Regions from separate parts of the Streptomyces sp. NPDC102437 genome, predicted to be linked through region 3. Evidence: riboswitches for the same ligand, from Rfam matches in the RefSeq annotation. Region 3 holds a riboswitch; each other region holds the start of a gene.
What was found. Region 3 has a riboswitch for cyclic di-AMP ahead of ACIRJP_RS26235 (transglycosylase SLT domain-containing protein). Riboswitches for the same ligand answer to the same signal wherever they lie in the genome.

Region 1 (4,094 bases), on a different contig from region 3:
CGGACACCGGTGCCGGCGAGGAGGTACAGCGTCCGCAGCGTGCGTATGGCGTTGGAGGTGTGCGCGGCCACGGTGGGGGCGCCGCGCCGGCCGGCGGCGAAGTCCCTCTCGATCGCGTCCAGCCAGCCGACGGCCTCCGCCTCGGACAGTTCCGGCCGGGTGAGCGTGCGGGCGACGCCCTGGGCGAGCCGGTCGTCCTCCTGTTGGGCGAAGAGCTCGTCGGTCGGAACCACGAGCCGCTCCGCCGCCAGCGCGAGCATCTCCTTCGGCTCGACCTCCGGATGGAGCCCGAAGGCGCCCAACAGGTCCGCGCCGTGCGCGACGGCGGGGAGCCAGCCGAGCTACGCCAAATATGACTGCCGCGTGGGCACTTACCAAGAATCCGCCCTCGGCGAACAGTCAAAACAACCTCTGACCTGGGATTTTAGTGGATCACCAGGATCACACTCCCATCCTAGCCGTCTGTACGTCCTGTACATTTTCTACGGAAGCCGCTGCGGCCCCCTGCAACGCCTGGACAGACCCCGGAGGAAAGGCATCGCCATGCTGTTCCGTCCCACCGCCCGTCACGTGCTGCCCGAGTTCACCGAGCGCACATCCAGCGGGACCCGCACCCTCGACCCGTACTCCAAGCTGCTCTCCGAACGGATCGTCTTCCTCGGCACCCCGGTGGACGACACCGCGGCCGGCGATCTGATCGCGCAGCTCATGTATCTGGAGCACGACGCCCCGGACCGGCCCGTATCGCTCTACATCAACTCGCCCGGCGGCTCGTTCGGGGCCATGTCCGCGATCTACGACACGATGCAGTACCTCGATTGCGAGGTGGAGACCTACTGTCTCGGCCAGGCCGGTTCCTGCGCCTCCGCGCTGCTCGCCGCGGGCGCTCCCGGCCGGCGGTACGCACTGCCCGGCGCGCGGGTCATCGTGCGGCAGCCCGAGCTCGCCGAGCCGGTGCGGGGCCGGCCGTCCGACCTGGAGATCGAGGCGGGGGAACTGGAGCGGGTCCGCGCGATGCTCACCGCTCTGTTGGTCCGTCACACGGGCCGCACCGAGGGGCAGATCACCGCCGACACCGAACGCGACCTCATCCTCGACGCGGCGGGCGCAATGGCGTACGGGCTGGTGGACCACGTCCTGGAGAACCGGAATTCCTCGCTCCCGCCGCACGGCGCGAGGTGAACGCCCAATGCGGCCACCGGAGTTCCCGCCCCTTCCCGCACTGACCCGCGCCGAGGGGGAGTTCATCGACCACTACCTCGAAGTCCTCGACCAGGTAGGCCGGATCAACCCGGTCCGAGGCAGCGACACCTACGGCGCACTGCGCGCCGCACAGGCACTCGTGGCGCGGTCACGGGCGCTGCGGGACGCCCTCGCGTTGATGCACGAGCGCGGCGAGGCACACATCCACGCCGCCACACTCGCTCGGGCGCTGCGCGTGCTGGACGGGGAACGGCGGGCCGGACGCGTCACCGTACCCCCTGCGCCGGGCAGTTGACCGAATCCCGCGCCTGCCTGTCGCCGGCGGGGCCCGCCCAACTCCCCCTGCCTCGCCGTCCGGCGGCCCTTCACCCAACTCCCGTACTCGACACGCCCGACGGCCTCACCGAAAATCCTCGCTCGTTCGGCGTAGGAAGTCCCCCTCCCGAGGGACCACTCAACTTGCGTTTCACGCGTGGACAGTGAGCGGAATCCAGCCTTCCGTGCCTGGTACGAACCCCTTCCGGATCACCGACGGAGCGTCAAAGTTCATCGGGGCCACTCGAACGGATCAGTCGTGAGGAGCCTCACATATCCCCGTTTCGGCTCGGAAATCCGGCAGCCGGTGAGTCAAGATCCCTGGGACGACAAGCCCCCGCCACCACGGCGGGGCGGTCCGGGCGGACGCCGAGTCCTGCCGCCGTCCGGATGCCTGGTCGACAGAAGTGGATCGGCAGGAGTGGAGGACCCGAGCACAACGGGTCGACCTGAACACCGGTCGACCCTCGGGGTGAAGCCGCCGAACGCGGCCGGGCAACTTCGCCAGCCCGAACCCGACAGGTCATCCTTCACAGGCGGCTGACGAAGGGTTGCGCATGAGTGCGCAGGTTCATGTCCCGTCTCTGCTCGTCCGGGCCGGTACGGCCTCGGTTCTCACACTCGCCGCCGTCGGCGGCACCATGTTCGCCCCCGGCGCCGCGACGCAAGCCCAGGCGGCGACGCTGCCGATGAAGGCGCTCAAGATCGCGGCATCGAAGAGGGGGGCGCCCTACGGTTGGGGGGCCACCGGACCCAACCGCTTCGACTGCTCGGGGCTGACGCTCTACTCGTTCAAGAAGGCGGGCAAGAAGCTCCCCCGCACAGCCCAGCAGCAGTACAACCGGACGCGGCACATCTCGGCCTCGCACCGCAAACGCGGCGATCTGGTCTTCTTCCACTACGGCCGCAGCGTCTACCACGTGGGGATCTACGCCGGTAAGGGAAAGATCTGGCACTCGCCGAGGACCGGCTCCGTGGTGCGGTTGGAGAAGATCTGGACCAAGAGCGTCTACTACGGCCGGGTCCGCTGAGGAAGGGCCCGTCCGGCGGGCCGGGGCCGCCGGCCGCTCCCGCGCTCAGTGCGGCAGCGGGCCGGTCACCAGCACCAGCCCCAGCGCGGTGAGCGCCGCGCCGCTGCCGCCCTCGATGGCGCGCGCGGTACGCGGCCGGCGCAGCCACCGCCCCAGCCGGTCCACGAGCAGCGCCACGGCCGGGAACCAGACCAGCGCCATCGCGACGACGATCGCCGCAAGCAGCAGGGTCCTGGGCAGCGGCGGCTGGCCGTCGGGGACGAACTGCGGCAGCAGGCTCAGGAAGAGCACCGGCGCCTTGGGATTGAGCGCATTGGTCAGGAAGCCCTGCCGCAGCGCCCGCACGCGTCCCCGGTCCGCGGGCCGGTCCTCGGGACCGTCCCCGCCCGGGGCGCGGCGCCGGGCCGCGCGCAGGGCGCTGATGCCGAGGTACAGGACGTAGACCCCGCCGAGCAGCTGGACGGTACGCAACAGGGCGGGCACCGCCACGAGCACCGCGGCGAGCCCGGCGACAGCCAGGGCGGTGTGCACCAGCAGGCCGCCGGCCACGCCCAGCGCGCTGGCCACCCCCGCGCTCCGGGAGGCGAGCGCGTTGCGTACGACGACGGTGAAGTCCGCGCCCGGCAGCGCGACCATTCCTGCGGCGACCCCGACGAAGGCGATGAGTTGTGCGTCCATGGGTCCACCCTGACCCGACTGAGCCATTAGCGTGTACTTGCAATCTTCTGGGTCTGCCAAAAGGAACGCTTAATGTATGACCCGACACGGCTGGCGGCGCTGGTGGCGGTCGCGGAGGCCGGATCGATCACCCGGGCCGCCGCACGCCTGGGCTACACCGCGCCGGCCCTTTCCCAGCAGCTCGCCAAGCTGGAGCGGGAGGCGGGCGCCTCGCTGCTGGTACGTCACCACCGAGGCGCCCGGCTCACGGCCGCGGGCGAACTGCTGGCCGGACGCGCCCGGCGCGTCCTCGACGAGATGGACCAGGCCCGCCATGAGCTGGCCCGCCTCTCCGGACTGTCCGGCGGACGCCTGCGGGTCGGCACGTTCACCACGGCGGGCATCCATCTGCTGCCGCCGGTGCTGAGCGCCTTCCGGCGTGCCCACCCGGATGTGGAGCTGGCGGTCACCGAGTACGAACCGCCCCAGGGGGTGGCGGCGGTGGCCGCCGGCGAGGTCGATCTGGCGCTGACCCATGTGTACGAGCCGGCCGCCGCGACGCCCTGGCCCGCCGGGGTCTTCGCCGAACCACTGCTGGTCGAGGAGCTGGTGCTGATCACGGCGGTCGGCCAGATGCTGTCCGAGGGCAGTGGGAGACTGCCGGTGACCGAACTGGCGGGCCGGCCGCTGATCAGCAGCGCGCCCACGCATCCGCCGCGACGCGGGGTGGAGCAGGCCCTGGCCGAGGCCGGGGCGACACCCGCCGTGGTCTGTGAGTCGCCCGGCTATGCGCTGGTGTGCGCGCTGGTCAGTGCGGGCATCGGGATGGCGGTCGTCCCGGAGATGGTCGCCGCGATGTCGCCCACGCCCCTGTCCGTGCGGCGGCTG
Region 2 (4,094 bases), on a different contig from region 3:
CGGCGAGGATTCGGATGAAACAATGCGGGCGGGCGGAGCGCGGGCACGCGAAATTCAGGTGGCGCGAAATTCGGTCCGAACCGGTGACGACATCCCGCCCGATTGCTTCCCTCTGTATACGGCGTAATTGTTAATTCCGGACGCCTGCGGTGTTTACGGAGTGTTGCGTGCTCCTCACCCCGCCGGGGGCGGCGGGCCCCCCTCGCAGCCGGTGCGCGGCCGCGGCCCGCTCCGCATGGTGCGCGGCCAGCGCCCTGGCCCGTTCCGCGTCGCCGCGCGCCACCGCGTCCACGATGGCCCCGTGCTCGGCCCAGGAGTCCACCGGGCGGGCAGGCTGCTCGACCGCGTACATCCAGGCGATCTTGTGTCTCAGCTGGGTGAGCAGCGCGATCAGGCCGGGGCTGCCGGAGGCCTGCGCCAGCGTCTCGTGGAACCAGCCGCCCAGCGCACGCAGGTCCTCGCCCTCGCCGCGCCGGGCCCGGTCCTGGCCGAGCCGCACGAGGCCGCGGAGCACCTTGAGGTGTGCTTCGGTGCGGCGTCGCGCGGCGCGGGCGGCGCCCAATGGCTCCAGCAGCGTGCGGACCTCCAGGAGGTCGGCCGCCTCCAGCTCGGTGGGCTCGGCGACGCAGGCGCCCGCGTGCCGGCGGGTGACCACGAAACCCTCGGACTCCAGGGTGCGCAGCGCCTCCCGTACCGGGACGCGTGAGACCCCGTAACGGCGGGCCAGCAGCTCCTCCCTGAGACGGCTGCCGCGTTCGAAGACACCGGAGACGATGTCGTCACGGATTGCCGTGCATACCGAATGCGCCGGAATGCGCATGTCCGAACCTCCGCCTCAATCCCCCGCGAAACGCGGCCGGCCGACGCCTGATACGCGACTCTATTGCAATGCGGCCGCATTTCCGATGCCGGGCAGAAATTCATGAATATATTTTGGCCACGGGGTGGCCGGGCGGGCAGTCGTCCCCCGCGGCCGGGCGGCGGGAATGCCGAAGGCCCCGGCATGCTGCCGGGGCCTTCGGACGAGGTGGTGCGTGGGCGTCGGTCAGACGTTGACGCCGTGGGCGCGCAGGTACGCGACCGGGTCCATGTCGGAGCCGTACGACGGGGTCGTCCGGGCCTCGAAGTGGAGGTGCGGCCCGGTGGAGTTGCCGGTCGAGCCGGACAGGCCGATCTGCTGGCCCGCGCGGACGCTCTGGCCGATGGAGACGCCGATCGAGGAGAGGTGGCCGTACTGCGTGTACGTGCCGTCCGTCATCCGGAGCACGATGTTGTTGCCGTACGCGCCGCCCCAGCCGGCCTCGACGACGGTGCCGGCGCCGACGGCGACGACGGAGCTGCCGGAGGCGGCGTGGAAGTCGATGCCGGAGTGGCTGCCGGAGGACCAGAGCGAGCCGCTGGACTTGTAGCCGGTGGTGACGTACGAGCCGGCGACCGGAAGCCGGAAGGCGCCCAGGCGGGTGCGCTCGGCGGACCGGGCGGCGCGTGCCTTCTCGGCGCGGGCCTCGGCGGCGCGCTTAGCTTCGGCCTTGGCGTTGGCCTTCGCCTCGGCCTTCTTCTTGGCCTCGGCCTTGCGGTGGGCCTCGGCCTTCGCCTTCGCCGCGGCGTCGGCCTGGTGCTGCTGGGCGTCGGCCTGGGCGTCGATCCGGTCGGCGAGGGTCTTGTCGATGGCGATGACCTGGCTGAGGCCTGTCTCGCTCACGGAGGGGGCGTCGGAGTCCGCTGCGAAGGCGGGAGCGGCCAGGCCGCCGATGACGCCGGTGGTGGCCAGAGCCGCGACGCCGACGACCTTCGCGCTGCGGCGCGTCAGTCGGCTCGGGGCACGGTGCTTCCCGGTGGCACGGGTGAACGCCATGGAGTGGCTGGTCCTTTCCTTCCTTCTCGCCTACCGGGTTAGCTGACGGGTTCGGAGCAGGAAGGTCTCCTACGGACGCACCGGCCCGTCCGGGCTCAGGCATCCGATTCACCCCAGGGACTTCATGGGTCCCCGGCTCCCCAGGCTCACGCCTGGCGGGGACTCGGCGATGACTGTCCGGTACGTCGCGGATGCGGCATACGAGTGACGGACAGTCGAGCCGACGCTAAGCGGGGTCACTTTCATTCACCAAACGGACAGGCCGTTTTGTAGCGCATCCCACAGGGCAGACAGGCAACCTCCCCCCAGAACGGACAAAAAGGAAGAACCTGGCGAGATCACACTCGCAAGGGTCTTCCTTCTGTCCCGGTATCTGCCGGTACAGCGAGAGTGGCGACGGGCAGGACGGGGCTGATGACCGGCCCCGCCCGGCGCCCGCCGGGCCACTCGTCAGCCGGTGACCACCGACACCTCTCCGATGCCCAGCGCCCGGACGGGCTCCTCGATCCGTGCCGCGTCGCCGACGAGGATCGTGACCAGCCGGTCACCCGGGAAAGCGTTGACGACCGCCGCGGTCGCCTCGACCGTGCCGGTCTCCGCGAGCCGGGCGTACAGATGTGCCTGGTAGTCGTCGGGGAGGTGCTGCTCGACCTGGTCGGCGAGGGTTCCCGCGACTGAGGCCGCCGTCTCGAACTTCAGGGGCGCCACACCCACGAGGTTCTGCACGGCCGTCTCGCGCTCCTCGTCGGTCAGCCCCTCCGCCGCCAGGGTCCGCAGCACGGTCCACAGGTCCTTGAGCGCCGGTTCGGTGGACTCCGTGTCCACCGAGCCGCTGATGGCGAGCATCGCGGCGCCGGTCGCCCCCGAGGCGGTGTCCGGGGCCGATGACCGCAGCACCTGGGCGAAGGCCCGTACGCCGTACGTGTAGCCCTTCTCCTCGCGCAGCACCCGGTCGAGACGGGAGGTGAGGGTGCCGCCCAGGCAGTACGTGCCGAGCACCTGGGCCGGCCACACGCTGTCGTGCCGGTCGGCGCCGATCCGGCCGATCAGCAGCTGCGTCTGCACCGCGCCCGGACGGTCGACGATCACCACCCGGCCGGTGTCGTCGGCGGTGATCGGCGGAGCGGGACGCGGGGCCGCGGTGTCGCCCGACCAGTCGCCGAGGGTGTCGGCGAGCAGCGCGTCCAGGTCGATGCCGGTGAGGTCACCGACGACCACGGCGGTCGCCGTGGACGGCCGGACGTGGGCGTCGAAGAAGGCGCGCACAGCGGCCGGGTCGATCCGCTCCACCGTCTCCTCGGTGCCCTGGCGCGGGCGCGACATGCGCGCCTCGGCCGGGAAGAGCTCCTTGGACAGTTGCTTGGCGGCGCGCCGGGCCGGGTTGGCCTGCTCGTGCGGGATCTCGTCGAGCCGGTTGCGCACCAGCCGCTCGATCTCGCTCTCGGCGAAGGCGGGCGCCCGCAGCGCCTCGGCGACCAGCGCTAGGGCCTTGGCCAGCCGGGAGGCCGGGACCTCCAGGGAGACCCGGACACCGGGGTGGTCGGCGTGCGCGTCGAGCGTGGCACCGCAGCGCTCCAGCTCGGCGGCGAACTCCTCGGCGCTGTGCTTGTCGGTGCCCTCGTTCAGTGCCCGCGACATGATCGTGGCCACGCCGTCGAGGCCCTCGGGCTCGGCGTCCAGCGGGGCGTCGAGGAAGATCTCGACCGCCACGACCTGCTGGCCGGGGCGGTGGCAGCGCAGCACCGTGAGGCCGTTGGGCAGGGCGCCGCGCTCGGGCGCCGGGAAGGCCCAGGGGCGGGCGGGGCCGGGGGCCGGCTGCGGGTGGTACTGCATCGAAACTCCAGTCGCGGCAGCGTCGGTCACTGGTCCGCCCCCTCGTGCGCGTCGGTGTCGTCGGCGTCGGTCGCCTCGGTCTCATTGGGCTCCGCGGCGTCCGCGGGCTCGGCCGGTTCGACCGGCTCGTAGACCAGCACCGCACGGTTGTCGGGGCGCAGCTGGGCCTTGGCGGCCGCCTGGACCTCCTCCACGGAGACGTCGAGCACCCGCTGAACGGCGGTCAGGGCGAGCTGCGGGTCGCCGAACAGCACGGCGAACCGGCACAGTTCGTCGGCGCGGCCGGCGACCGTACCGAGGCGGTCCAGCCACTCGCGCTCCAACTGGGCCTGCGCGCGCTCCATTTCCTCGGGCGTCGGGCCCTCGGCTGCGAACCGGGCGAGCTCCTCGTCGACCGCGGCCTCGA
Region 3 (4,094 bases):
TTGGTCGGCTCGTCGATCATCAGCAGCTGCGGGGCCGGTGCGGCGAGCATCGTCGCCGCGAGGGCGGCACGGAAACGTTCGCCGCCCGACAGTGTGGCCGCCGGCTGTTCCGCGCGCTTGCCCTGGAAGAGGAAGCGCGCGAGCTGGGCGCGGATGTGGTTGTCGGTGACACCGGGCGCCATCCGGGCCACGTTCGCCGCGACGCTCAGTTTGTCGTCCAGCACATCGAGCCGCTGCGGTAGGTACCGCGCCGGTACGAAGGTCCTGGCATCGCCCGACAACGGGGCCAGCTCACCGGTGAGCGTGCGCAGCAGCGTCGTCTTACCGGCGCCGTTGCGGCCGACGAGCGCGATGCGCTCCGGCCCGTTCACCTGGAGGGTTCCCTCGCGCAGCCCCCCGAACCGGGGCGCAGCCCGTTCAGACTCAGCACGGTGCGCCCGGTGGGCACCGCCGTGTGCGGGAGGCTCACGCGGATCCCGGCGTCGTCGCGGATCGCGTCGGCGGCCTCCTCCAGGCGTTCGAGCGCCTCGCCGAGGCGCTCCTCGTGGACGCCGCGAAGCCTGCCCGCAGACTCCTGTGCCGATCGCTTCCGGCGGCCCGCCAGGATCTTCGGGAGGCCGCCCTCGGCCTCCGCCTTCCGGCCGTTCCTCTGGCGCCGGGCCAGCTTCGCCTGTGTCTCCTCCAGTTCACGCTTCTGGCGGCGCACATCGGCCTCGGCGGCCCGCAACATCCGCCGGCGGCCTCCTGTTCGGCGGCCACGGCCTCCTCGTACGCCGACCAGCCACCGCCGTACCAGTTCACCGAACCGGTGCGGAGCTCGGCGATGCGGTCTACGCGCTCCAGCAGTTCCCGGTCGTGGCTGACCACGACCAGTACGCCCGAGCGCCAGGAGTCGACGGCTTCGTAGAGCCTGCGGCGCGCGAACACGTCGAGGTTGTTGGTGGGCTCGTCCAGGAGCAGGACGTCGGGGTGCTCCAGCAGCAGCGCGGCCAGCCGGAGCAGGATGGTCTCCCCTCCGGACAACTGCCCCACGGCGCGGTCGAGTTCGATGCCGCCGAGACCGAGCGATCCCAGTGTCGCCAGGGCCCGTTCCTCGACGTCCCAGTCGTCGCCGACCGTCTCGAAGTGCTTCTCGTCGACGTCGCCGGCCTCGATGGCGCGCAGCGCGTCGCGCCGCTCGGCGATGCCCAGGGCCCGGTCCACCCGCAGTGTGGTGTCGAGGGTGATGTTCTGCGGAAGGTGGGCGAGACTGCCGCCGACGGTCACCGACCCCTGGGACGGGCGCAGTTGACCGGCGAGCAGCCGCAGCAGGGTGGACTTGCCCGCACCGTTGGCGCCGACGAGCCCTACGCGCCCCCGGCCGATGCTGAGCGAGAGACCATCGAGGACGGTGGTGCCGTCCGGCCACCGGAAGGTCAGGGCCGAGCAGGTGAGGGAGGCGTGGGGGGTGGTGGGTGTCGCCATGAGTGTTCCTCGCATTCGCAAGCGCAGTGAAGGGGGCTTCGTATGCGAGCACCACGCGGCGACCGGGCAGCGGAAGGAGGTGCGGCGGTCCTGAAGAGCGAAGGACGGCTCATGCACCGAGGTCGCATCCACGCGGGGTCACGGGCAGTGCGAAGCACTGCTACTGCGTGACGGGCGTACGGGGAAAGCCGTACGGCGTGATGTTCGCGAACCTCAGATGCGCAACGTCCACCTCAATCGGAGATAACAGGACATCGAAACTGTAACGACCGGGGGGCGGAAAGGCAATGTCACCGGGTCTTGGCGATCACTGGGCGAAATGCCCGCTTTTGTGAATTCGTGGCGCGAGTCACGTTGGGCCCGGGGGGTGCCGTGCCCCGTGAGCCGGTTCCCTTTCCGCGCAAGGGGAGCGGGTCGTGCGGTGTGAGGTGGATTACCGAAATTCCCGTTAATCGATCTTGTGGGCGAATTGCATTCGGAAATTGGGGTCTTGTCCCGTTCGGCTCTTCTCGCCTACGGTCACCGTCAATCCGGACGGAACGCCGAATCCTGCCGCCGTCCGACCATCCGACCACCCATGCACGGCAGGAGCGGGGGACCCAGGTAAGCCGCCGGTCCGGAATCCGGAACGGCTCGGGGTGGAGCCGCGCTCGCGTGCGGCCAGGCATCTCCAGCCTGAACCCGACAGCTCACCCCGCAGGCGACGGAGAGGAATCCACCATGTCCGCAACGGGTACGTACCGTCGTCGCAAGTCCACCCCGCTGACCCGCGGTTTCATAGCCGTGGGCACCGGCGCCGCCGCGCTCCTGCTGCCGCTGCTCGGTGCCCACACCGCCTCGGCGGCTCCGGCACAGTCCGCCGCCGCACCGGCCGCGCAGTCCGCGACGTACACCAACGATCTGGACGGCTGGATCAAGGAGTCGCTGGCCGTCATGGCCGAGCACAACATCCCCGGCAGCTACGACAGCATCCACCGCAACATCATGCGCGAGTCGTCCGGCAACCCCCGGGCAATCAACAACTGGGACTCGAACGCCGCCGCCGGGACGCCGTCCAAGGGTCTCCTCCAGATCATCGATCCGACGTTCCGGGCCTACCACGTGCCCGGGACCTCGACGGACAGCTACGACCCGGTCGCCAACATCACGGCAGCGTGCAACTACGCGGCCGCCAGGTACGGCTCCATCGACAACGTCTTCGGGGCCTACTGACGTACGCGACACCGCCGCCGCACCGCCGGGTGCCCCGTCCCGAGGTCAGCCCAGCCTCGGGGGTGTCCAGTCGGTGTGGCGGAGGATCGTGCGGACCGTGACACGGGACGGCGCGAGACGCATCGCCGCGTTGCGCAGCGCGACGGCCGCCGGGTGGGACAGCTGCTGGCCCATCCGGCCGGCCTGCCGCGCGGCCCGCGCGACCGACTGGCTGCGGGGTCGGCGCTCCGCGTCGTAGCTGCCGAGCGCCGACTCGACGGTCGCTTCGCCGGACACTGCGGCGGCCAGTGTCGCCGCGTCCTCCAGTGCCTGGCAGGCCCCCTGGCCGAGATTCGGGGTCATGGCGTGCGCGGCATCGCCGAGCAGTGCCACCCGGCCCACCACGTAGAAGGGAAGCGGGACGACCAGTTCGTGGACGTCATGGTGCAGGACGGCATCGGGCCGGGTCGCCGCCGGCAGGGCGGGAATCGGGTCGTGCCAGCCGTCGAACCGGCGGCGGACCTCCGCGAGCGGGTCGGGATGGCGCACACCGGCGGGAGCGTTGAGCACCGCGTGCCACTCGGCCCTGCCGTCGGCGAAGGCGATGCGGCCGAACTCGGCCCCCGGTCCCCAGGTCAGCTCGAAGTCGGCACGCAGGTCGACCGGCGACTCGGTGATGGCGCGCAGCACCGTCGAGCCGCTGTGGGCCGGACGGGGGATGTCCCGGGAAGAGCAGGCCGCGCAACCGGCTGCCGATCCCGCCGACGGCCACGACCAGCTCCGCCTCCAGCCGGGTGTCACCGGCGGCCGGTCGCACCCGCGAGGCGTCGGACCGGTCGACGGACGTCACCTCGGCCCCGATGACCAGGGACTTTGGAGGCAGGGCCGCGCGCAGCAGGCGGTGCAGCTCGGCCCGGGGGATGCCCACGATCGGTGTCCCCAGCTCCCGTTCCAGCGCGGCACCGTTCATGCGCGCCAGCAGGCGGCCGTCCGGGGTGCGGGTGCCGCCGGTGTACTGGGGCCGCGCGGCCGCGCGCACCGCCGCCCCGACACCGAGGGCGTCCAGCGCGCGCATGCCGTTGGCGTGCAGGGAGATGCCCGCGCCCACGTCGTCGAGGGTGCGGGCGCGTTCGACGACCATCACCTTCCAGCCGACGAGCCGCAGCCCTTGTGGACGGGCTGGTCTTCGGCCGGCCGGTGGGCGGCGGGGGAGTACCGGGGAACGAGATCTCGGGGCTGGTCGCCGCAGCCCTCCGCGACTCCGGCTCCGATGGGGGCGTGGCGACGCCCCGGGGCGATGCCAGGCTCCATGTCACTCCTGGGCGGGTTCCGCCGCCTGCCGCCGTGGTTCGCGGCGGGGCAGTACGGGAACGGTCGCCGCCTCCCCGCCCCGGACCGCCTGCACCGCCGCGTCGTGCAGGCTACGGCTCTCCTCCTCC

Region 1: it holds a riboswitch for cyclic di-AMP, as region 3 does, so the genes downstream of both, ACIRJP_RS16985 (C40 family peptidase) here and ACIRJP_RS26235 (transglycosylase SLT domain-containing protein) in region 3, are expected to answer to the same signal.
Region 2: it holds a riboswitch for cyclic di-AMP, as region 3 does, so the genes downstream of both, ACIRJP_RS11555 (M23 family metallopeptidase) here and ACIRJP_RS26235 (transglycosylase SLT domain-containing protein) in region 3, are expected to answer to the same signal.

Annotation. Positions count from the first base shown of each region.
Region 1 is NZ_JBIWKI010000011.1:246,610-250,703, forward strand. It holds partial or broken gene ACIRJP_RS16970 (DUF2785 domain-containing protein) at 33-326, opposite strand; gene ACIRJP_RS16975 (ATP-dependent Clp protease proteolytic subunit) at 547-1,182, shown strand; gene ACIRJP_RS16980 (hypothetical protein) at 1,190-1,498, shown strand; cyclic di-AMP (ydaO/yuaA leader) riboswitch at 1,900-2,072, shown strand; gene ACIRJP_RS16985 (C40 family peptidase) at 2,076-2,549, shown strand; gene ACIRJP_RS16990 (LysE family translocator) at 2,595-3,227, opposite strand; gene ACIRJP_RS16995 (LysR family transcriptional regulator) at 3,300-4,094, shown strand, end outside.
Region 2 is NZ_JBIWKI010000007.1:111,475-115,568, reverse strand. It holds gene ACIRJP_RS11560 (GntR family transcriptional regulator) at 131-820, opposite strand; gene ACIRJP_RS11555 (M23 family metallopeptidase) at 1,046-1,855, opposite strand; cyclic di-AMP (ydaO/yuaA leader) riboswitch at 1,868-2,034, opposite strand; gene ACIRJP_RS11550 (M16 family metallopeptidase) at 2,306-3,688, opposite strand; gene ACIRJP_RS11545 (M16 family metallopeptidase) at 3,715-4,094, opposite strand, start outside.
Region 3 is NZ_JBIWKI010000022.1:46,013-50,106, reverse strand. It holds partial or broken gene ACIRJP_RS26240 (ABC-F family ATP-binding cassette domain-containing protein) at 1-1,464, opposite strand, end outside; cyclic di-AMP (ydaO/yuaA leader) riboswitch at 2,027-2,180, shown strand; gene ACIRJP_RS26235 (transglycosylase SLT domain-containing protein) at 2,185-2,676, shown strand; partial or broken gene ACIRJP_RS26230 (FAD-dependent monooxygenase) at 2,722-3,820, opposite strand; gene ACIRJP_RS26225 (hypothetical protein) at 3,968-4,094, opposite strand, start outside.